2 regions of the Micromonospora sp. NPDC049662 genome follow, and region 1 is predicted to be linked to the other one. Evidence: riboswitches for the same ligand, from Rfam matches in the RefSeq annotation. Region 1 holds a riboswitch; the other holds the start of a gene.

Region 1 (11,361 bases):
CACGCTCAACCTGCTGATCGCGGTCACCACCGCGGTCACGGTCACCATCGCGATGCGGGCCGTCGGCGTGTTGCTGATCAGCGCGCTGATGGTGGTTCCGGTGGCCGCCGCCCAGCAGGTCACCCGGGGCTTCCGCAGCACGATGACCGCCGCCATGGCGCTCGGGTTCCTCGCCGCCGGCTCGGGTGTCTGGGTGGCCGCCAGCGCCGACACCCCGCCCGGGGCCTCGGTGGTACTGCTGGCGATCGCCTCCTTCCTGGTGATGGCCGTCGCCGGGACGATCTGGCGTAGGCGGCACCGCCGCACCGCGCCGGCGCTCGTACCAGCCCTGGAGCCGCACGAGGTCGTGCTGGACTAGCCGTGCCGGATCGGCGGATGTCGGTGGTATTGGTTACCGTTGCAAGATGACCAGCGCAACGGGCTACGAGGGTTTCGACGGAGCCAGCGAACTGCTCCGAGCCTTGTCCGCGCCCATCCGGCTGGCCATCGTCAGCGAACTCGCCGACGGCGAGCGGTGCGTGCACGAGCTGGTGGAGAAGCTGGGCGCCGCGCAGCCGCTGGTCTCCCAGCACCTGCGGGTGCTGCGCGGGGCGGGCGTGGTGCGGGGCTCGCGGCGCGGTCGGGAGATCGCCTACAGCCTGGTCGACGAGCACGTCGCGCACATCGTGGCGGACGCGGTCAGTCACGCGGGGGAGGGATCATGAGCGAGAGCAACGCCGCCGTACGCAACACCCGGCAGCGCTCGGCGGTGAGCGCGCTGCTGGGCGAGATGGAGGGCTTCCACAGCGCCCAGGATCTGCACGCGATGCTCCGGCAGCGCGGCGAGCGGGTCGGCCTGACCACCGTCTACCGCACCCTCCAGGGGCTGGCCGACGCGGGCGAGATCGACGTGATGCGCCCGCCCGGTGGCGAGCACCTCTACCGCCGGTGCAGCGAGGGCCACCACCACCACCTGGTCTGCCGGGCCTGCGGGCGGACGGTCGAGGTCGCCGGCCCGGCGGTGGAGAGCTGGGCGGACCGAGTCGCCGCCGAGCACGGGTACGCCGACGTCAGCCACACCCTGGAGATCTTCGGCACCTGCCCGACCTGTGTCCGATGACGGGCCTTCGGTTCACGCCGGTCCAGTCCGCGGGCGCTGAGACGGCGCTGCGCGACTGGCAGCACATCCACAACTCGATCATCCCGACGGCGCCCCTGTCGGCCGACGAGATCGCCGCTCGCGCCCAGCGCCACATCCTTGAGGTCGCGTACGCCGACGGGGTCGCCGTGGGCTGCTCGACCGTACGTCCCCCGGCACCCGACGCCGCGACCGTGATCGCCCGGGTGCTACCCGAGAGCCGCCGGCACGGCTACGGGGAGCAGATCTACCAGCGCGGGCTGGCCCGGGCCCGTGAGCTGGGCGCGCAGACCATCGAAACCGTCGTGCTGGCGTCCAACGACGAGGGCCTGCGGTTCGCCCGCCACCACGGCTTCGTCGAGACCGAACGGTACGTCCTACCGGGCGACACCATCGCGTTCGTGGACCTGCGGCTCGCCTGATCGACGCCTGGTTCCCGCCCTCCGGTCCGGCCACCGAATCGACGGGTGCCGGGCCGTCGTCGTTCGTGGCACGCTGTCCGACGTGAAGATCTACGCCGATCGGTTTCCGACCGCCGTCCGTCAGTTGCTCACCGACCTGCTCGTCGTCATCTGGGTGTACGCCGCGATCCGCGCCGCCCTCTGGCTGCACGACCTGGTGCAGAAGCTCGCCGTACCCGGGCAGAAGCTGGAGGGCGCGGGCAGTGGCCTCGCCGACAACCTCGCCGACGCCGGCGGCAAGGTACGCCGGGTACCGCTGGTCGGTGACGAGCTGACCGCGCCCTTCCAGCGCGCCGCCGACGCCGCCCGAGGGCTCGCCGACGCCGGCCGGGAGCAGCAGCACCTCGTCGACCAACTCGCCCTCGCCCTCGCCGTCGCGGTGCTGATCTTCCCGCTCGGTCTGGTGCTCTTCGGTTGGCTGCCGCTGCGGCTGCGCTGGATGCGCCGCGCCGGCTCGGCCGCGAAGCTCGCCGCCGTACCCGCCGGACGGGACCTGCTCGCGCTCCGCGCGCTGGCCACCCAACCGCTGGGCCGCCTCACCCGGATCGCGCCCGACGTCGCCGAGGCGTGGCGACGCGGCGACGACAACACCGTCGACGCCCTGGCCGCCCTGGAACTACGCCACCTAGGCCTCCGCCACAAATCCCGCTAACCCCCAGCCCTAACCCCGCGCCCGCACGCCCACCTTCGCGCTCGCCACGCGCCCTCGACGCACCCTCGACGCGCCCACCCGGGCCCACCCGGGCCCACGCCCTCGCCCCCGCCACGCGCCCACGCCCCGCCACGCGCCCACGCCCCCGCCACGCGCCCACCCGCGCCCACGCTCTCACCCTCCCCACGCGCCCTCCCCCCGCGCCCTCCCCACGCGCCCACGCCCTCGCCCCCGCCACGTGCCCTCACGCCGAGACCGTCACCCTCACCCCCGCCACACGCCCTCACGCCGACCGTCACCCTCACCCAGCCGCGCCCAAGCCCCCGCCCACGGGCGCGCCCTCACCCCCACCCCCACGTCCGCCCCACCCCGCCCGCACCCTCGCCCGTCGATCATGGAGTTCTGGTGGGCGACAAAGCACCCGTCAACCCCCATAACAGGCACCACAACTCCATGATCGACGAGATCGGGCGGTGACCGCCTCGCGATCTTGCACTTTCTGTGGTGACTAAAGGGGCATACCGTGCCGAGTTGACGACCGAAAGTGCAAGATCGGCGCGGACACCGGACCCGGGCCGCGGGGGCGGGGGGCGCGGGGGCGGGGGGCGCGGGGGCGGGGGGCGCGGGGGCGGGGGTGTGGCGGCGGCTCGGAGGGGCGGGTGCAGGCCGTTAAGGTCGTCGGGTGTTCTACTTCCTGATCGTCATCGCCGTCCTGCTGCTCGGCTACGCCGCCGTGCTGGTCTCCTTCGTCCGCCGGGGCAAGAAGATCCCGCCCGCCGCGTACCTCGCGCTGGCCGTGCTCAACGGTCTGATCCTGGCCGGGGTGTTGGCCTGGGCGGTCGCCCGCTGACGTGCCCCGCCCCGACCCGACCCGCGCCCCGCGCCGCCCCGCCCCGCGCCGCCCCGACCCGCGCCGCCCCGACCCGCGCCGCGCCGCGCCGACCCGCGCCGCGCCGCCCCGACCCGCGCCCCGAGCCGAGCCGCGCCGCGCCGCGCCGCGCCGCGCCGAGCCGAGCCGAGCCGAGCCGCGCCGAGCCGAGCCGCGCCGAGCCGAGCCGCGATCGTGCTCGAACCAGGAAGTAGTGGCCTCGGGGTCGGAGGGATGCCACTGGATCCAGGATCGAGCACGATCTCCCTGCCAACGCCGCGATCGTCCCCGCCGATGGGGCGGGGGACCTGTCGCGAACGTTACGGTTTCGGGGGGATACGGCGGCGGACGTCCTCGGCGGTGGACGGGCCGGGCTCCCAGCGGGCCACCCAGGGCAGTTCGGCGGACGGGGTGACGACGCCCTCCTCCACGCTCGCGTAGCGGCCTGCGAGGATCCGCTTGGCGGCGGCGGTGTCGACCGAGTCGGTGTTGTCCCAGAGGGCGGCGAACAGCGCGTCCACCCGAACGCGGGCCTGCCGGCAGAACAGGTCGGCCAGCTCGACGTTCTCCGGGTGGGAGTCACGTTCGGCGGACGCGCGGACGCAGACGGCGGACATCGCGAACAGCTCCGCGCCGATGTCCACGATGCGCCCGAGGAACGCCTGCTTGCGCTCCATCTTTCCCTGCCAACGGGACATCGCGTAGAACGTCGAACGGGCCAGCTTGCGCGAGGAGCGTTCCACTTGACGCAGGTGGCCGGCGAGGGGGCCGAACTCGGCGTACGCCGATGGGCTCTGGCCCTTGCCGACCGTGAGGGTCGGCAGCCACCGCGCGTAGAACGCTCCCGCTCGGGCGCCGGCGCGGGCCTTGCGGCCGAGCCCCGCCTCCGGGTCGATGATGTCGCCGGCCACCGACAGGTGGGCGTCGACGGCCTCCCGGGCGATCAGCAGGTGCATGATCTCGGTGGAGCCCTCGAAGATCCGGTTGATGCGCAGGTCGCGGAGCACCTGTTCAACGTTGGCCGGGCGTTCGCCGCGGGCGGCCAGCGAGTCGGCGGTCTCGTAGCCGCGCCCGCCCCGGATCTGGACCAGCTCGTCGGCGATCTTCCAGGCCATCTCACTGGCGTAGAGCTTGACCAGCGCCGCCTCGATCCGGATGTCGTTGCGGTCGTCGTCGGCGAGCAGGCAGCACAGGTCGAGCATGGTCTCCATGCCGTACGTGGTCGCGGCGATGAAGGAGAGCTTCTGGGCGACGGCCTCGTGCTCGCCCACCGGTCGTCCCCACTGGACGCGGTCGGCGGCCCATCCCCGGGCCACGTGCAGCGCCCACTTGCCGGCGCCCACGCACATGGCCGGTAGGGAGAGCCGGCCGGTGTTCAGCGTGGTCAGGGCGATCTTGAGGCCCTTGCCCTCGCCGCCGATGACGTTCTCGGCGGGCACGAAGACGTCGTGGAAACGGGTCAGGCTGTTTTCCAGGCCGCGCAGGCCGACGAACTCGTTGCGCCGTTCCACGGTGATGCCGGCGCTGTCGCCGTCCACCACGAACGCGGTGATGCCGCCGCGTCGACCTTCGGTGGCGGGCACCCGGGCCATCACCACCAGCAGGGTGGCCACGGTGCCGTTGGTGGCCCAGAGTTTCACGCCGTTGAGCCGGTAACCGGTGCCGTCGTCGGTCGGTTCGGCGGTGGTGGCGAGGCGCGCCGGGTCGGAGCCGACGTCCGGCTCGGTGAGCAGGAACGCGGAGACCTCCCCTGCGGCGAGTCGGGGCAGGAAACGCTGCTTCTGCTCGGCGGTGCCGAACATCTTCAGCGGTTGCGGCACGCCGATCGACTGGTGGGCCGAGAGCAGCGCGCCGATCGCCGGGCTGGCCGAGCCGGCCAGCATCAGGGCCCGGCAGTAGTGCAGGTTGCTGAGCCCAAGGCCGCCGTACTTCCGGTCGATCTTCATGCCGAACGCGCCGAGGTCGGCGAGGCCGTGGAAGACGGAGTCGGGGATGGAGGCGTCCCGCTCGATGGCCGCGCCGTCCACCTCGGAGGTGACGAAGGAGCGCAGCTGGCCGAGGAACTCCTCAGCGCGGGCCACGTCGTCCGGGTCGGAGCGCGGCCACGGGTCGATGAGGTCGAGCCGGAACCGGCCGAGGAACAGTTCCTTGCCGAAGCTGGGACGGTCCCAGGTGGACTCGCGGGCGGCCTCGGCGACTCGGCGGGCCTCCTTCTCCGAGACCTGGCCCGCCTCGGCGGGCAGCGGCGCGGCGGTGCCGGCCGAGGCACCGGGTTCGGGGGCAGGACCGGATTCGGGGCCGTCCGGTGCCGGTCGGCCGTCCTGTGTCGTGGTCACGGCTGCCCCCTCGAAGCTCGGTGCGGCTGCTCGACGTGTGCGACTAACGCCACGCTACCCCCGGTTGTTACCCAGGGGTAGCGTGGCGGGAACATCGACGAAGATCAGCCCACGCTGAGCGTGTCCGGGTCGTCGTCCTCGTCGTCGATGTCGTCGTCACCCCAGTTGCGGCGGGCGAACGGCAGGATCACCCAGAAGACGAGGAACCAGAGCCCGGCCAGCGCGCTCAACACGAAGGCGATCGGCCGGTCCAGCACGAAGTCGGTGATCAGCAGCACCGCGCTGACCATGGCGATCAGCATGAAGGCGAGGCCGCCGGTCGCCATGAGGTGCGCGAACCGCACCAGTTCCGGCTTGCGCCCCTGGCGGAACAGCGCCCGGTGGAACGCCACCGGCGAAATGATCATCGCGGTGGCGGCGGCCGCGGCGAGCAGGGCGACGATGTAGACGTCGCGCTGGAACTCGCTGGTCCGGGTGAACCCGTTGCTGAACGGCAGGGTGAGCAGGAAGGCGAAGAGGATCTGCACGCCGGTCTGGGCGACCCGCAACTCCTGGAGCAGGTCGGCGAAGTTGCGCTGCCAGCGTTGCTTCTCGGTCTCCTTGGACACGCGCTACCTCCGGTGAGACGGTACTGCCGGCGGTCCCGGCCGCCGGCAGCAACGCCAATGCCCCACACGACCGAGCGTGAAACAGGCTCACGACACCTGCCGTTCATCGTGCGGCAATGTCAGGACCCGCGACGGATCCGACCCACGTACCGGGCCTCCAGCGCATTGTTGTGCGCGTCCCCGTCCGGGATGTTCGCCGACAGGTAGACCGGAGGCCGCTCACCCGCCGCGAGCAGCCGGGCCACCACCTCCACGGTGACCTGCTGGGCCAGCAGCGCGGCCGTGATCGAGGAGACCGCGCCGACCGCGCCCCCGTCGGGCAGCGGCAGCGTCGCGTCGCCGTACGGGGCGCCGTTGTCGAGCACCACGTCGGCGAGGTCGGCCAGCTTGCGCCCGGACGGGTGGCGGGAGGTCATCCGGCCGGAATGCTGTGCGGAGGTGATCGCCACCAGCTGGTGACCCCGCTCCTTGAGCAGCGTGGCGAACTCGACCATCGCGCCGTTGACCCCGGAGTTCGAGGCGAGCACGAAGATGTCGGCGGGCCGTACGGGAGCCAACGCCCAGAGCCGGTGCGCCACCGCCGGGTCCCGTTCCAGCAGCGGCCCGAGCACGTCGGCCGGCTCGCCGCCGAGCAGCACCAGGTCCCGCAGGGCGATCCGGTTGGTGGGTACCAGCCCGCCGGCCCGGCCGGCGATCTCCATGGCGAGGGCCTCCGAGTGCCCGGTGCCGAAGGCGTGCACCACCCCGTCGGCGCGTACCGCCTCGGCGATCAGGTCGGCGGCCCGGCCCACGGCCTCGGCCTGGCTGGCGGCCACCCGGGACATCGTCTCGGTCACCACCCTCAGGTAGTCCCCGGCGCTCACCGTCATATGTCCTCCGTCCGTCTGTTGCGGGCGAACCACCGCACCGCGAAGTCGACCGTCGCCCGCTGGCGTACCAGCCTCGCCGTCCCGGCGCCCACCGGGCCGACGCGGACCACCGTCGTGGCATCGAGGTCCCGGCCCAGCGCGCCGAAGTCGCTTCCGTCGAGCCGGACGTCCTGCCACCACACCCATTCCCGGCCGCCGTCGGCAGTCCGCACCGCCGCGCCCAGTCGCTCGCGGACCAGGGCGGGACGGCGGTACTCGGCCAGGTGCAGCGAGGTGTTGACGCTGTGGTCGACTCCGAGCAGCAGCACGTCGGCGTCCAGGTCGTAGAGCCGGGCCAGCGGCGAGCCCTCGCCGAGCATGTCGGCCAGTTCGTGCCCCGCCACCACCTGCCCGGCCGACGGGCCGAGCGCCGCGAACGACACCTGGGGATGCGTGCTACGCATCGCCGAGGGCCAGCAGCGGACCGTCTCGGCGAACACGCCCATGTGCCGGCTCGGCGTGACCGCCGGGTCGAAGCCGGGCATCTCGGCGCGGATCAGCGGCCACCAGTCCACCGGCACCGGCGGGTTGCGCCACTGCGCGGGGTCGCTGTTGTCGGGGGTGTGGGTGGGTACCACGATCGTGCCGTCCGGGCCGAGCGCGTCACGCAGCGCCAGCGCCAGCGCCTGCGGTCCGCCGCAGACGTAGCCCAGCGGGCGCATCCCGGCGTGCACCAGCACCGTCGATCCGGGGCGTACGCCCAGCAGGCGGAGCTGCGCGGCGATCGACCGACGGGTGCCCGGCCCGCCGACGGGCGCGGTCACAGCTCTCCTCCGCCTGGCACGGCTCACGCCGTCCCGGCGACCCGCGCCAGGACCGCCTCGGCCAGCGCGTCGGGCGCGGCGTCCGGGATCCAGTGGGTCACCCCGGCCAGGGGTACGAAGCGATAGTCGCCGGTGACGTTGGCGGCGCACGCCTCGGCGGCGGTCCGGCCGATCGCGACGTCCCGGTCGCTCCACACGTAGGTGGTCGGTACGGCGACCGGGGCCACGGCGGCCAGGTCCGCGCGGGACATCGCCCGGTACCAGTTCAGGGCGGCGGTGAGCGCGCCCGGCTCGCGCATCGGGTCGGCGTAGCGGTTCACCCGGGTGGCGTCGCCCACCCCGCCCAGCAGCTTGCGCAGCGCCGTCGCGTGCCACGCGAGCAGCACCTTCTCGGCCTTGCCCGGCTTGCGGAACAGCGCGATGTACGACGACCGGGCCTTCTGCTGGCCGTCCGTGGCGAGCGCGTGTGCCATGGCCGCCGGGTGCGGCACCGACACCGCCGTCAACGTACGGACCCGCTGCGGGTGCGCGGCGGCCACCGCCCAGGCCACGACCGCGCCCCAGTCGTGGCCGACGAGGTGCACGGCGTCCAGGCCGAGCGCGTCGAGCACCGCGACCGCGTCGGCGACCAGTTCGGGAATCCGGTACCCCGCCACCTCGGCGGGGCGCGCGCCCGGCGAGTAGCCCCGCTGGTCGAGGGCGTACGTGCGCAGTCCGGCGGCGTGCAACGGCGGCACGACCTCGTCCCACTCGCCGCTGTGCTGCGGAAACCCGTGCAGCAGCAGGACGGGGACGCCGTCGGACGGGCCGCCGGTGCGTACCTCGAATGTCAGACCCCGCGCGTCGACCTGCATGATCGTCAGCCTACCCAGCCGTCGTCGCGCCGACCCGGATGCGCCGGCCGCGGGGACGCCCTGCTGGGCTGTTACCCCTGGTCGGTGCTAGCGTCAGCGAGACAACTTCACATCCGACAGGGGAGCGCACAGCGCTGAGAGTGCGGGCACGCCCGCAGACCCTCGAACCTGATCTGGGTAATGCCAGCGCAGGGAGTTCGGTCGACCTCCAGCCGCGCCGTGGGTCCGGTGCCACCGGACGCGCGGCGTGCGTCTTCTCCTGGTTCGTTTCACTGAACTGGGAGCACAGCATGGACAACACCACCAGCCGTTGGCGCACGATCGACATCGTGGTCGCCTCGGTGATCGCGGTCGCCTTCGGCGTCATCTTCTGGGCCTGGGGCCTGGTCTGGAGCGCCACCGAGGGCGCGTTCGCCTTCTTCCCGCCGGCGCAGACGCTGATCTACGGCGTCTGGCTGATGCCGGCCGTGGTCGGCGGGCTGGTCATCCGCAAGCCCGGCGCGGCGCTCTACTGCGAGACGGTGGCCGCCGTCGTGTCCGCGCTGCTGGGCAGCCAGTGGGCCGGCACGGTCATCCCGCAGGGCATCGTGCAGGGCATCGGGGCCGAGCTGGCGTTCGCCGCGTTCCGCTACCGCTCGTACCGGCTGCCGACCGCGGTGCTGGCCGGCGCGCTGACCGGCCTCAGCGCGGCCCTGTTCGACTTCTTCGTCTGGAACGCCGAGTACGCGCTGGGCGACTACCGCATCCCGTACGCGCTGCTCACCATCGTCAGCGCCACGATCATCGCGGGCGTAGGCGGCTGGGCGCTCACCCGCGCCCTGGCCAACACCGGCGCCCTGGACCGCCTCCCATCAGGCCGAACCCGCGCGCTGGTCTGACGCTGTCCCGTCCGACCCTGTCCCGTCCGACCCTGTCCCGTCCGACCCGGCCTCGTCCGACCCGGCCCCGTCCGACCCGGCCTCGTCCGACCCTGCCTCGTTGATCAAGAGGTTCGCGTCACCACGAGGCGGAATTCTGACACGAACCTCTTGATCAACAGCGTGTGGGGAACCGGGAGGAGGGGTTGTGGGGGTACTGCTGCGGGGTTTTGGGTGGCGGCACGCCGGGCGGCGGGCCTGGGCGCTGCGCGGGGTGGATCTCCGAGTGGAGGACGGCGAGCGGGTGCTGCTGCTCGGGCCCTCGGGAGCCGGCAAGAGCACCCTGCTCAGCGCACTGGCCGGGCTGCTGCCGGACGACTCCGGTGAGCAGGAGGGCACCGTCGAGATCGACGGGCTCGACCCGCGCAAGGGCCGGGAGCGGGTCGGCATCGTCTTTCAGGACCCGCAGTCCCAGTTGGTCATGGCACGCAGCGGCGACGACGTCGCGTTCGGGTTGGAGAACCGGGGCGTACCCGCGGACGAGATCTGGCCGCGCGTCGACGAGGCGCTGCGGCGCGTCGGCTTCCCGTACCCCCGCGACCGCAACACAGCCGCCCTCTCCGGCGGCGAACAGCAGCGCCTCGCCCTGGCCGGCGCGTTGGCGCTGCGGCCCAGCCTGCTGCTGCTCGACGAGCCGACCGCCAACCTCGATCCGGACGGCGCCACCCTGGTCCGGGGCGCCGTGTCGGGCGCGCTGGACGCCGACACCACCCTGATCCTCGTCGAACACCGGGTGGCTGAGGCGTTGCCCCTGGTCGACCGGGTGGTCGTCCTGGAGCCCGGCGGCGGCATCCGCGCGGACGGGCCACCCGACGCGGTCTTCGCCACGCACGGCGACGCCCTCGCCGCCGAGGGCGTCTGGGTGCCCGGCCACCCCATCGCGCCGCGCCGGGCCACCACCGCCGCCGGCGACGCGCTGCTCACCGCCGACCGGCTCGGCCTGCCGTCGCGGCTGGGCCCCACCGATCTGACGGTACGCGCCGGAGAGGCCCTCGCCGTACGAGGACCGAACGGCGCCGGCAAGTCCACCCTGGCGCTGCTGCTCGGCGGGCTGCTCAAACCGGGTACCGGCCGGGTCACCGCCTCGGCCGAGCTGGCCGACGCCGACCATCGCACTCCCCCGCACCGCTGGCGCGCCCCCACGCTGGCGCGGCGCATCGGGTCGGTCTTTCAGGACCCGGAGCACCAGTTCGTCACCGGCACCGTCTTCGACGAGCTGGCGCTCGGCCCACGCCGGACGGGTCAACCCGAGGCAGCGGTCAAGGCGACGGTGGCCGGGCTACTCGAGCGGTTACGACTGACCCGGCTCGCGGCGGCCAACCCGTACACCCTCTCCGGTGGGGAGGCGCGACGCCTCAGCGTGGCGACGGCCCTGGCCACCGCGCCACGCCTGCTGATCTGCGACGAACCCACCTTCGGCCAGGACCGGCGGACCTGGGGCGAGCTGGTCGACCTCTTCGCCGACCTGCGCGACGCCGGGCACGGCGTCGTCAGCGTCACCCACGACCCGGACTTCGTCGCCGCGCTCGCCGACCGCACCGTCACCCTGGAGCGGTCGTGAGCGCGGCGGCGCGCAACCGTCACCTCGGAGCGATCGTGAACGCGGCGACGCGCCGCTACCGACGCCGCAGCGCCGAACAGGAGCCACGCCGATGATCAGCATCGAGCCGGTCGCCCGGCCCGGAGCGCCGTTGGCCCGCCGCAATCCGGTGGCGAAGCTCGCCGCCGCGTTGGTCTTCTCGTTCACCCTGCTGGCCACGCTCGACCCGGTGGCACCCGCGGTCGCCATCGCCGTCGAACTCGCCGTGCTGCCGCTGTTCGGCCTGCGCTACCGGGTCCTGGCCCGGCGGGCCCTGCCGCTGCTGCTCAGCGCCGT
Region 2 (11,361 bases), on a different contig from region 1:
CGGTGGCGCGGCCAGATACCGCTGATCAGCGCGGCGACCGGGGTGGCGGGTCCGGTGCTGGTGGCGTTCGCCTACCTGACCGCCGGCCCCGGCGACGCCGTCGACCGCTACCAGACGACCCCCTACTACGGCGCGCTGATCGCCGTCCTCGCCGGCGCCCTCGGGGCTGCGGCGGCCGCCCTGCTGCGCTGGCCCGTCGGCGTCCGCGCCGCCGACTCCGAGGCGATCGCGCCCACCGACATCCTGCGTCCGCTGCCCACCGGCCCGACGCTGCCGGGCGGTGACCAGGCGACGCCGACGGACCAGGCCGAGGACCACCCCGGGGCCGCCGGCCGACAGCTGGTCGAGACGGCTGCGGGTCCGCGTGCCGGTGACGACACCACCGGTGTACGCACCGTCCCCGCCCACTGGGACTGGCCGTCTGCCACGGTGAGCGGCCAGCACGGCCCGGTCCCCGCCGACGCGACGCGCGCGGGCGAGACCCCTCGACCCGCCGGCCCCCGCCAGCGGTCCGACGCCGCCGGGTCGGCAGCGGACGCCGCGACTCCGGACCCGTTCGCCACCGGCGCACGGCACGACCGCACACCGGCCCGCGCCTCCTGGCTGACCGACCCGACCGGCGAGTTCACCGCCGGGCGGCAGCCGTCGAGCCGCGACGAGGACGCGACCGGCGGTGCCGCCGACCCGGCCCGTACCGCTGCGACGTCCACCACGCCCGCATCGGCAGCCGTCAGCCCGACGCCCACCACGCCCGCATCGGCAGCCGTCAGCCCGACGCCCGACGCGGGCGGCGACGGCGCGACAGACAGCGCGACGACCGGCTGGGACAAGCCGGGCAGCGACCGCACGACGATCAGCGCCACGCAAGCGCCGCCCGACATGGAAGCCCCGGTCGGCACGGACGGCTCCGGTGACACGAGCACTCCGCTTGCGGGCGCCACCGTCACTCCGGTCGCCCGTAGGGCAGGCACGCGGGCCAGGGGCGGCGCGGGCACGCCGAGCGCGGGCGACACCGGCGAGCCGGTCGCGACCAATTCCGGCACCCCGAGCACGCAGGGCACGAATCCGCAGGTCGTGGCCGACGCCGGCACGCCGAGCACAGGCCCGCAGGTCGTGGACGTGGCTGGGCCGAGCACGGGTCCACAGGTCGTGGAGGTCGCCGGCACCACGAGCACGGACAGCGCCGCCGACACGGACAGCAACGCCGACGACACGGACAGCGCCGCCGACGTGTCCGCGCCCAAGCCGCGTCGCTCGCGCAAACCGAAGTCCGTACCGGCCGCCACCTCGACGACCGCCACCTCGACGACCGCGGCCGAGGACGGCACGGCGGCGGCCACCGGGACGAACACCAGCGCGACGGCAACCGCCGGAGCGGCGCCCACCGGTACGAGCACCGAAGCGACGACCGGCGGACGCGCCAAGCGGACGGCCCGCGCCGGCAAGGGCGCCGACGTGACAAGCGCCGACCAGCCGCTCGGCCAGGACGCGCCGCGCCCCTCCCCCGAGGGTGAAGGCGTCGAGCCCGGCGAAGCGGCACGGACCGCTGCAGCGGAACCCGACGCCCTGGCCGCCGAAAAGGGTGCGGTCCTGCCCGCCGACGGCTCCATCCCGGTCGCGGAGCCCGGGGCGGGCCGCCGCACCGGACCGGCGACGGCCGAGGGTGGCACCGGCGCTTCGCTGTTCGGCGAGCCGACTGCGGGCGACGCGGGGGCCGACCGGTGGACGCCGGCAGCGCCGGCCTGGTCGGCCACCCCGTCGTGGACCACGGCGTCGACCGACCCGGAACCGGCGGATGCGCCCGTGAGCGCCGAGGAGTCGACCGACTGGACGCCCCGCTTCCGGCACCGGGCACCCCTGCCCGACCTGAGCCGGGTGCCCACCTGGGACGCCTTCGACACCACCCGCCGCACCAGAGCATCGGATCAGAGCACCGGTACGCCGGACCAGAACACCAGCGCATCGCCCGCCGGCACCACCGGACCGGCCGTCAGCACGCCGGACCAGACCCCCGCCGGTACGACCGACCAGGCCAGGGCGATGGCCGCCCTGGCGAGGTCCATCGTGCCGCCGTCGATCACTCCGGTCGTACCGGAGCAGGGCGACGCGTCCACCACCGCCGGCAGGGCCGAGCCGGCGAACGACCCCGCGCGGACGTCCACGGACGACGGGCGGTCCTCCCGGCGAGGGCGGCTCGGCGGGCTGTTCCGGCGTAACCGGGTGCGGGCCGACGAGGAGAGCCGGCCCGCGCCCGATGCGGCGGAGCCGCTGCCCTCGCAGGACGAGGAGTTCGTCGACTGGGTCGCCGGCCTGAGCAAGCCGGTCACCGACAACGAGCCCGAGCAGGAGAGCGGCCGTCGCTCGCTGCGCTCCACCGGCCGCCACCACCGCGACTGAACCGACCGACCCCGGGTTCCGTGAATTCGGGCCTTCCTGCCGGCCAGGACGCCCCGACTTCCCGGAACCCGGGGTCGACCGCGCCAAACCGTCAGGCCAGGGGCAGGTAGACCTTCCCGCCGCCGGAGACGAACTCCTCCGACTTGTCCTTCATGCCGCGGGCGGCGTACTCCTTCAGCTCCTGGGTGATCTTCATGGAGCAGAACTTCGGGCCGCACATCGAGCAGAAGTGGGCGGTCTTCGCGGGCTCGGCCGGCAGCGTCGCGTCGTGGTACGAGCGCGCGGTCTCCGGGTCCAGCGAGAGGTTGAACTGGTCCTCCCAGCGGAACTCGAACCGTGCCTTCGACAGCGCGTCGTCCCACGCCTGCGCGCCAGGGTGCCCCTTGGCCAGGTCGGCAGCATGGGCGGCGATCTTGTACGCGATCACGCCGGCCTTCACGTCGTCCCGGTCCGGCAGGCCGAGGTGCTCCTTCGGGGTGACGTAGCAGAGCATGGCGGTCCCGAACATGCCGATCATCGCCGCGCCGATCGCCGAGGTGATGTGGTCGTACGCGGGCGCGATGTCGGTGGTCAGCGGCCCGAGCGTGTAGAACGGGGCTTCGTGGCACCACTCCTGCTGGAGGTCCACGTTCTCCTTGATCTTGTGCATGGGCACGTGACCCGGGCCCTCGATCATCACCTGCACGTCGTGCTCCCAGGCGACCTTCGTCAGCTCACCGAGGGTGCGTAGCTCGGCAAACTGCGCCTCGTCGTTGGCGTCCGCGATCGAACCGGGCCGCAGCCCGTCACCGAGCGAGAACGTCACGTCGTAGCGCGCGAGGATCGCGCACAGCTCCGCGAAGTTGGTGTACAGGAAGTTCTCCTCGTGGTGCGCCAGGCACCAGGCCGCCATGATCGAGCCGCCCCGGGAGACGATCCCGGTCACCCGGTCCACGGCCAGCGGCACGTACGGCAGCAGCACCCCGGCGTGCACCGTCATGTAGTCCACGCCCTGCTCGGCCTGCTCGATGACGGTCTCGGCGAACACCTCCCAGCTCAACTTCACCGGGTCGCCGCCGACCTTCTCCAACGCCTGATAGATCGGCACCGTCCCGATCGGCACCGGGGAGTTGCGCACGATCGCCTCACGGGTCTCGTGGATCCGCTTGCCCGTGGACAGGTCCATCACGGTGTCCGCGCCCCACCGGGTCGCCCAGGTCAGCTTCTCCACCTCCTCGGCCACCGACGAGCTGACCGCCGACGTGCCGATGTTGGCGTTCACCTTGACCAGGAACGCCTTACCGATGATCGCCGGCTCGCACTCCGGGTGGTTCACGTTCAGCGGCAGCACCGCCCGACCGGCGGCGATCTCGGTCCGGACCAGCTCCGGGTCGACGTTCTCCCGGATCGCCACGAACTCCATCTCCGGCGTCACCACACCCGCCCGCGCGTACGCGAACTGCGTGGGCCGGCGACCCTCCGCGCCGGCCAGCGGCGTGCCCGCGCCCCGCACCGGGGCCACGTCACCGCGCTCGGCGATCCACGGACCACGCAGCGCCGGCAACCCCACCGCCGGGTCCGACCCCGGGCCGGACGTGTCGTAGAGCCGTACCGGCGGATGGTCACCGGTCAGCGTCACCTCCGCGAACGGCACCCGCACATCCGGCCGCGACCCCTCGACGTACACCTTGCCTCGTGCCTGCATGACAACCTCCCTGGTGATCAGGCGGACCAGCCGAAGTGATCCAGCGGCCCGCGCCCCGTGCCCAGCTCCCAGCCCCGCCCGCCGGTCAGCGCGCGGAACACGTACTCCTTGGCGACCTGCACCGCCGCCGGCACCGGATCCCCCAGCGCCAGCCGCACGGCGACGGCCGCCGAGAACGAACAGCCGGTGCCGTGGGTGTGCCGGGTGTCCACCCGGGGACCGCGCAGCAGAGTGGTGACGCCAGCGCCGCACAGCACGTCGACCGCCTCGTCCCCAGCGACGTCGCCGCCGGTGACCACCACGTACTCCGGGCCGCCGGCCGCAAGCGCCTCGGCGGCCACGACCATCCCCGCCACGTCGTCCACGCCACGTCCGGTGATGGCCGCGGCCTCCGCGCAGTTCGGCGTCGCCACCCGGGCGTACGGAAGCAGCCGCTCCACCGCGCCCACCACGCCCAGCCGGTGACCGCTCGTCGCGACCAGCACCGGATCGACGACGAGCTGGGGCAACCGACCGTCCCGGGCCGCCTGAGCCACCACGTCGGCGACGGCCGGGGTGCCGAGCATCCCCGTCTTGACCGCGCCCACGGTGAAGTCGGCGAGCACGCTGTCCAACTGCTCCGCGACCGTGCGCGGTGGCAACGGCAGGACGGCGTCGACACCCCGGGTGTTCTGCGCGGTGACCGCCGTGAGGACACTCGTGCCGTACGCGCCGAGCGCCGCGAAGACCTTGAGGTCCGCCTGGATGCCCGCGCCACCGCCGGAGTCGGAGCCGGCGATGGTTAGCGTGGTTTTCGGGGTCACTGGCTTTCCTTCGTGGTCGCGGTTTGGGGCTGCGGCCGACCGTGCCCACTCCGGGCGGTCAGGCTTGATCCCTGCGTGGGCACGGTCGGCCGCAGCCCTGACCGGGGGACCTCCGTGCGCCCGTGCCGGCCTTTTAGGACCTTCTGGGTGACCGCCTCTTCGAAGGCGCTGGTCAGGTTTGCCGCTGCCTCTTCGGGGTTTCTTGCGCGCATGAGTGCGCCGAGTACTGCCACTCCGGCGGCTCCTGCCTGCACGCAGGCGGTTACCTGTTCCGGGGTTTCGATGCCACCCAGCGCCAACAGGGGCACCGGGCTGACCTCGATCAGCTTTCGCAGGCCCGTTGCTTGTAGGGGTGGGCCGTAGCCGGGTTTGGTGGTGGTGGGCCAGATCGGGGAGAGGGTGGCGTAGTGCTCGGTGGTGAGGCGGTTCAGTTCGGTCTCGTTGTGGCAGGAGCGGCCGACCAGACCGTGGCGTGGCGGCGGGTACGGGCCGGCGGCCGGCAGGTGGACGACGTCGCCGCCCAGCGGGTCGGGGCCGGCCACGATGAGGGTCCCGCCGGCGTCGGCGAGGATCGCGCGTAGCTCGACGGCGAGGGCGGCGCGCTCGGCGCGGGGCAGGTCCTTCTCCCGCAGCACGACCCAGCGCACTCCCCCGGCGACCGCCCCCGCCACGACCCGTTCGAGACCGCTCCTGGCGACCAGCCGATCGGTCAACAGGACCACCCCGGCCGGCGGCGACCCCGTCACAGGTTCGGTCTTCCCTCGTCGGGGGTGGACGCGAGGGCGTGGAAGCGCCGGGCGATCCGGCCCGCGCCCGCCGCCAGGCGGCCGGCCTCGACGGCGTACCGCATCGCCGTCGCCATCGCCACCGGGTCGGCGGCCCGGGTGACCGCGCTGGCCAGCAGGACGGCGTCGCAGCCCAGCTCCATGGCGAGCGCCGCGTCGGAGGCGGTGCCGATGCCGGCGTCGAGGATCACCGGCACGTCCACGCTCTGCCGGATCAGCCGGATGTGGTGCGGGTTGCCGATGCCGAGTCCCGAGCCGATCGGTGCCCCGGCGGGCATCACCGCGGCGCAGCCCACGTCGGCGAGGCGGCGGGCGAGCACCGGGTCGTCGCTGGTGTACGGCAGCACCGTGAAACCGTCGGCGACGAGTTCCTCGGCGGCGCGGAGCAGCTCCACCCCGTCGGGCAGCAGCGTCCGCTCGTCGCCGATCACCTCCAGCTTCACCCAGTCGGTATCGAACGCGTCGCGCGCCAGCCGGGCCACCTTCACCGCCTCGGTCGCGGTGTGGCAGCCGGCGGTGTTCGGCAGCAGCCGTACGCCGCACCGGTCCAGCAGGTCCAGCAGCCCGCCTCCGGTGCCCGGGGCGGTGTCCACCCGGCGCAGTGCCAGCGTGACGAGTTCCGTGCCGGACGCCCGGATCGCCTGCTCCAGCACGTGCAGGTTCGCGGCCCCGCCGGTGCCGAGGATCAACCGCGAGCCGAACCTCTCCCCACCCAGTTCGAACGGCACGCCGCTCACCCGCCCTGCGCGGCGGTGAGCACCTCGACCTGGTCGCCGTCGCGCAGCTCCGTGGCCGGCCAGCCGGCCCGGGGCACCACCTCGCCGTTGACCGCGACCGCGACGCCACGCTGGTGCGGCGCGACGTCTTGGACCAGGTCGGCCACCGACACACCGCCGGGGACGCTGCGCCCGGCTCCGTTCACCGTCAGCTCCATCACTCCTCCTCGAAACTGCTTCTCGGGCCGGCGAACCGGTCGGCGCCGAAGCCGGTGAGCAGCGGGTCGGGCGTTCCGGTGAGCACCAGTTCGGTGATCGCCTCGGCGGTGACCGGGGTCAGGACGATGCCGTGCCGGTGGTGCCCGGTGGCGGCCAGCACGTCCGGCCGGCCGGGCAGCGGCCCGAGGATCGGCGCGTTGTCCGGGGTGCCGGGCCGCAGCCCGGCGACGGCCTCCACCAGGTCGTACTCGGTCAGTTCGGGCAGCAGGTCGACCCCGGCGCGCAGCAGCCGCTGCACCGCGCCGGCGGTGACGGTGGTGTCCGACCGCTCCTCGACCGTCGCGCCGAGCACCACCTCGCCGTCGGCGCGGGGCACCAGGTAGACGTGCTCGCCGTCGGCGTACCCCCGGATCACGTGCCGGAAGCCCGGCGCGACGCCGCCGGGCGCGCGCAGCCGGAGGATCTGGCCCTTCACCGGCCGAACCGGCAGGCCGGTGAGGGCGGCGGCGCCGCAACCGGCCGCGACCACCGTGACTCCGGCCTCCACCTCGGACAATCGCCGGACCGGCCGCGGCACGAACGCCGCGCCGGCCCGCCGCGCGGCCGTGCGCAGCGCCGGCACCAGCCGCCGGGGATCGACCTGGTGGTCGGTGGGCGCGAACGCGCCGCCGCGAACCCGGGGCGCGAGCGCCGGCTCGCGGTCGCGCAGCTCAGTGGGGCGCAGCGCCGTCACCGGCAGATCCAGACCCTGTTGGTACGCCCACAGCCGGCGGGCCTCGGCCAGGTCGTCGCCGGTCAGCCCGACCATCAGGGTGCCCTCGGTCCGGTAGCCGATCGTGGCGTCGCTGGCGTCGGTCAGTTCGGCGGCGAACGCGGGCCAACGCGCGGCGGAGGCCACCAGCAGCTCGGTCAGTCGCCGTTCCCCGAAGTACGCCTCGGCGACCGGGGAGAGCATCCCGGCGGCGACGGCCGACGCCCCCGACCCGGGCGTCGGGTCGTACACCTCGACGCGCAGACCACGGGTGGCACAGCGCCACGCGATCGCCAGCCCGATCGGGCCCGCGCCCACCACCGCCACGTCGGCGCGGGTCACGCCAGCGCCCGCAGCAGGTCGGTGGTAGCCCGTCCCGGATCGGCGGCCGAGGAGACCGCCCCGACCACGGCCACCCCGTACGCCCCGGCGGCGCGCAGCGCCGGCACCCGGTCGGCGGTCACTCCCCCGATCGCGATGACCGGCACGTCGACGGCGTCGACGACGTCGCGTACCCCGACGGCCCCGATGGGGTCGGGCAGGCCGGCCTTGGTGCTGGTGGCGTGGCACGGGCCGACGCCGAGGTAGGTGGCCCCGGCGACGACCGCCTCGACCGCGCCGCGCGGCTCGCGGGCGGTGACGCCCAGCACGCCGGTGGGGCCGAGCACGTGCCGGGCCGCGGCGACCGGCAGGTCGTCGGCGCCGACGTGTCCACCGGCGGCGTCGACCGCCAGCGCCACGTGCAGTCGGTCGTTGACCAGGCACGTCGCCCCGTACGGCGCGCACAGCGCGAGCACCCGGGCGGCCAGGTCGTACGCCTCGCGGTCGGTGGCGGAGTCCTGGACCCGGACCTGCACGACGAGGTCGGCGCGGGCCGCCGCGAGGGCGGCCCGGACCACGGTGAGGGGATCGCGCCCGGGTCGGGTGTCGGTGATCAGATGCAGTCGTCCAAGGGACGGCACGGCAACGCTCCTCCCTGCGCCGGCATTACCCGGATCAGGTTCGACGGTCGGGGGCTGTCAGCCCCCCTCTCAGCCCGGTACACCGGGCTCCCGTGGGTTACTTGCGTGTCACCGTACGACAGTTCGGCCTCCGCTGCCAAGGGTGGGTCATCGACCCGAGGCGGCGTATCGATCGGGGTGCTTTCTCCTGTCCTGTTCGGAATGTCGCCCGCCGTTGCAGAACCGTTACCCGCCGGCATCTTGCCGGACATCGATGCAGCAGAACTAATTTGTTCAGCGATTCGACAAAATGCCGGCGTGGACGCCCTGGCACGGCGTCCCCACCGGCTCCATCTGGGACGGTCTTCGGCGAGCCGGCCCCGCGATCCCTGTCCACCGCGACATTGGAGGCGGCGTGTCCCGTTCTCGTCGTGCCCGTTTACCACTCACCGCTACCCTGTTGTCCCTCGCCCTGACGTCGACGGCCCTCATCGGGTCCCCGGCGCAGGCGGCTCCGACCGGAGCACAGATCCCCGCGCGAGACGTGCCTGTCGCGGCTCCGCTCTCCCAGGCGGCGCCGAACGCGCCGAAGGCCGCAGCGGCCGACCCCTACTCCGTCCTGATCTTCTCGAAGACCGCCGGCTTCCGGCACGACGCCATCCCCACCGGCATCGCCGCCATCCAGCAGCTCGGCGCCACCAACGGCTTCACGGTGGACACCACCGAGGACGGTGCCGCGTTCAGCGACGCCAACCTCGCCAAGTACAAGGCCGTGATCTGGCTCTCCACCACCGGTGACGTTCTCAACGCCGACCAGCAGGCGGCCTTCGAGCGGTACGTGAAGGCCGGCGGCGGTTACGTCGGCGTCCACGCCGCCTCGGACACCGAGTACAGCTGGGCCTGGTACGGCGACCTGGTCGGCGCGTACTTCGCCAACCACCCGCAGAACCAGCAGGCCACCGTCAAGGTGGAGGACCCGGCCCACCCGTCCACCGCCGGACTGCCGGAACGCTGGTCCCGGTTCGACGAGTGGTACAACTTCCAGACCAACCCCCGGTCGGACGTGCACGTCCTGGCCAGCCTGGACGAGAAGAGCTACACCCCGGGCGCCGGCGCGATGGGCGCCGACCACCCGACGGCGTGGTGCCAGGACTTCGACGGTGGCCGCTCCTGGTACACCGGCGGCGGGCACACCCGTGAGTCGTACGCCGAGCCCGAGTTCCTCAAGCACCTGCTCGGCGGCATCCAGACGGCGGCCGGCGTGGTCGACGCCGACTGCGGCGCGTCGAAGACCTCCAACTTCGAGAAGGTCACGCTGGACAGCAACACCAGCAACCCGATGGAGCTGGACATCGCCCCCGACGGGCGGGTCTTCTACATCGAGCGCGACGGTCGGGTGCAGATCATCAAGCCGGACACCGGCAACACCGTCACCGCCGTCGACCTGGACGTCTTCACCGGCAACGAGGACGGCCTGATCGGCATCCGGCTCGACCCGGACTTCGCCACCAACAAGTGGGTGTATCTCTACTACGCCCCGAACGACAACGTCACGCGCAACCTGCTGTCCCGGTTCACCGTGACCGGCGACACCATCGACCTGGCGAGCGAGAAGCAGGTGCTGCGGGTCGACACCCAGCGCAACACCTGCTGCCACGCGGGCGGCAGCATGACCTTCGACAGCGCCGGCAACCTGTACCTGGCCACCGGTGACAACACCAACCCGTTCGAGTCGAACGCGTACGCGCCGCTCGACGAGCGTCCGGGTCGCCAGGACTACGACTCGCAGCGCACGTCGGCCAACACGAACGACCTGCGCGGCAAGGTGCTCCGGATCCACCCGGAGGACAACGGGACGTACACCGTCCCGTCCGGCAACCTCTTCCCGGCCGGCACCGAGAAGACCCGTCCCGAGATCTACGCGATGGGCTTCCGCAACCCGTTCCGGATCGGCACCGACCCGAAGACCGACACGCTGTACGTCGGTGACTACGGGCCGGACGCCAACTCGAACAACCCGGACCGGGGCCCGCGGGGTCTGGTCGAGTGGAACGTCGTGACCCCCGGCAACTACGGCTGGCCGTACTGCACGGGCACGAACGAGGCGTACAACGACTACACGTTCCCGTCCGGCCCGAGCGGTCCGAAGTTCGACTGCGCCGCGCCGGTCAACAACTCGCCCAACAACACCGGCCTGACCAACCTCCCGCCGGTCGTCCCGGCCACCGTCGACTACGGCTACGCCGGTGACGCGCGGTACCCGGAGATCGGTGGCGGTGGCGCCCCGATGGGCGGCCCGGCCTACCGGTACGACGCCAACCTCAACTCGACCCGCAAGTGGCCGGCCTACTTCGACGGCAAGGCGCTGCTGGGCGAGTGGAACCAGAACAAGATGTACACGATGCAGATGACCGCCGACGGCAAGTCGTTGGTGGACATCAACCAGTTGCTGCCCGGCATGTCGATGATCCGGCCGATGGACTTCGAGTTCGGTCCGGACGGCGCGCTGTACCTGATCGAGTGGGGCAGCGGCTTCGGCGGCAACAACGACAACTCCGGGGTCTACCGGATCGACTACACCGCCGGTGACCGTGCGCCGATCGCGGCGGCGGCCGCCAACCCGACCTCGGGTCCGGCCCCGTTGACGGTGGAGTTCTCCAGCGCCGGCTCCCGGGACCCGGACGGTGGCACGCTCACCTACGCCTGGGCGTTCGGTGACGGGCAGACCTCCACCGAGGCCAACCCGACGCACACCTACGCCACGGCGGGCAACTACACGGCGCAGCTCACCGTGACCAACCCGAAGGGCCGCACGGCGGTGGCCAACGTACCGGTCACCGTGGGCAACACCGCGCCGACGGTGACCATCGAGTTCCCGCCGGACGGTGGCTTCTTCAACTGGGGTGACCAGGTCCGCTACACGGTCAAGGTGACCGACCCCGAGGACGGGCAGATCGACTGCACCAAGGTGAACCTCCAGGTGCTGCTCGGTCACGACGAGCACGCCCACCCGCTGGAGCAGCACACCGGCTGCACCGGCACGGTCCAGACGTCGCTCGCCTCCG

The links. A riboswitch is a leader RNA that binds a small molecule or an ion and turns the genes downstream of it on or off. The one in region 1 is predicted to bind thiamine pyrophosphate.
Region 2: it holds a riboswitch for thiamine pyrophosphate, as region 1 does, so the genes downstream of both, thiE (thiamine phosphate synthase) here and AB0J36_RS21620 (ECF transporter S component) in region 1, are expected to answer to the same signal.

Annotation. Positions count from the first base shown of each region.
Region 1 covers NZ_JBFAOC010000029.1:73,176-84,536, forward strand. The annotation lists gene AB0J36_RS21565 (metal ABC transporter permease) at 1-358, shown strand, start outside; gene AB0J36_RS21570 (metalloregulator ArsR/SmtB family transcription factor) at 405-704, shown strand; gene AB0J36_RS21575 (Fur family transcriptional regulator) at 701-1,099, shown strand; gene AB0J36_RS21580 (GNAT family N-acetyltransferase) at 1,096-1,539, shown strand; gene AB0J36_RS21585 (hypothetical protein) at 1,622-2,230, shown strand; gene AB0J36_RS21590 (hypothetical protein) at 2,913-3,080, shown strand; gene AB0J36_RS21595 (acyl-CoA dehydrogenase family protein) at 3,419-5,341, opposite strand; gene AB0J36_RS21600 (DUF6328 family protein) at 5,539-6,042, opposite strand; gene AB0J36_RS21605 (SIS domain-containing protein) at 6,162-6,911, opposite strand; gene AB0J36_RS21610 (AAC(3) family N-acetyltransferase) at 6,908-7,714, opposite strand; gene AB0J36_RS21615 (alpha/beta fold hydrolase) at 7,738-8,568, opposite strand; TPP riboswitch at 8,677-8,781, shown strand; gene AB0J36_RS21620 (ECF transporter S component) at 8,859-9,446, shown strand; gene AB0J36_RS21625 (ABC transporter ATP-binding protein) at 9,643-11,046, shown strand; gene AB0J36_RS21630 (energy-coupling factor transporter transmembrane component T) at 11,138-11,361, shown strand, end outside.
Region 2 covers NZ_JBFAOC010000012.1:77,457-88,817, forward strand. The annotation lists gene AB0J36_RS12350 (hypothetical protein) at 1-2,397, shown strand, start outside; gene thiC (phosphomethylpyrimidine synthase ThiC) at 2,489-4,081, opposite strand; gene thiD (bifunctional hydroxymethylpyrimidine kinase/phosphomethylpyrimidine kinase) at 4,099-4,884, opposite strand; gene AB0J36_RS12365 (thiamine phosphate synthase) at 4,881-5,630, opposite strand; gene AB0J36_RS12370 (thiazole synthase) at 5,627-6,406, opposite strand; gene thiS (sulfur carrier protein ThiS) at 6,403-6,603, opposite strand; gene thiO (glycine oxidase ThiO) at 6,603-7,697, opposite strand; gene thiE (thiamine phosphate synthase) at 7,694-8,317, opposite strand; TPP riboswitch at 8,312-8,421, opposite strand; gene AB0J36_RS12390 (ThuA domain-containing protein) at 8,841-11,361, shown strand, end outside.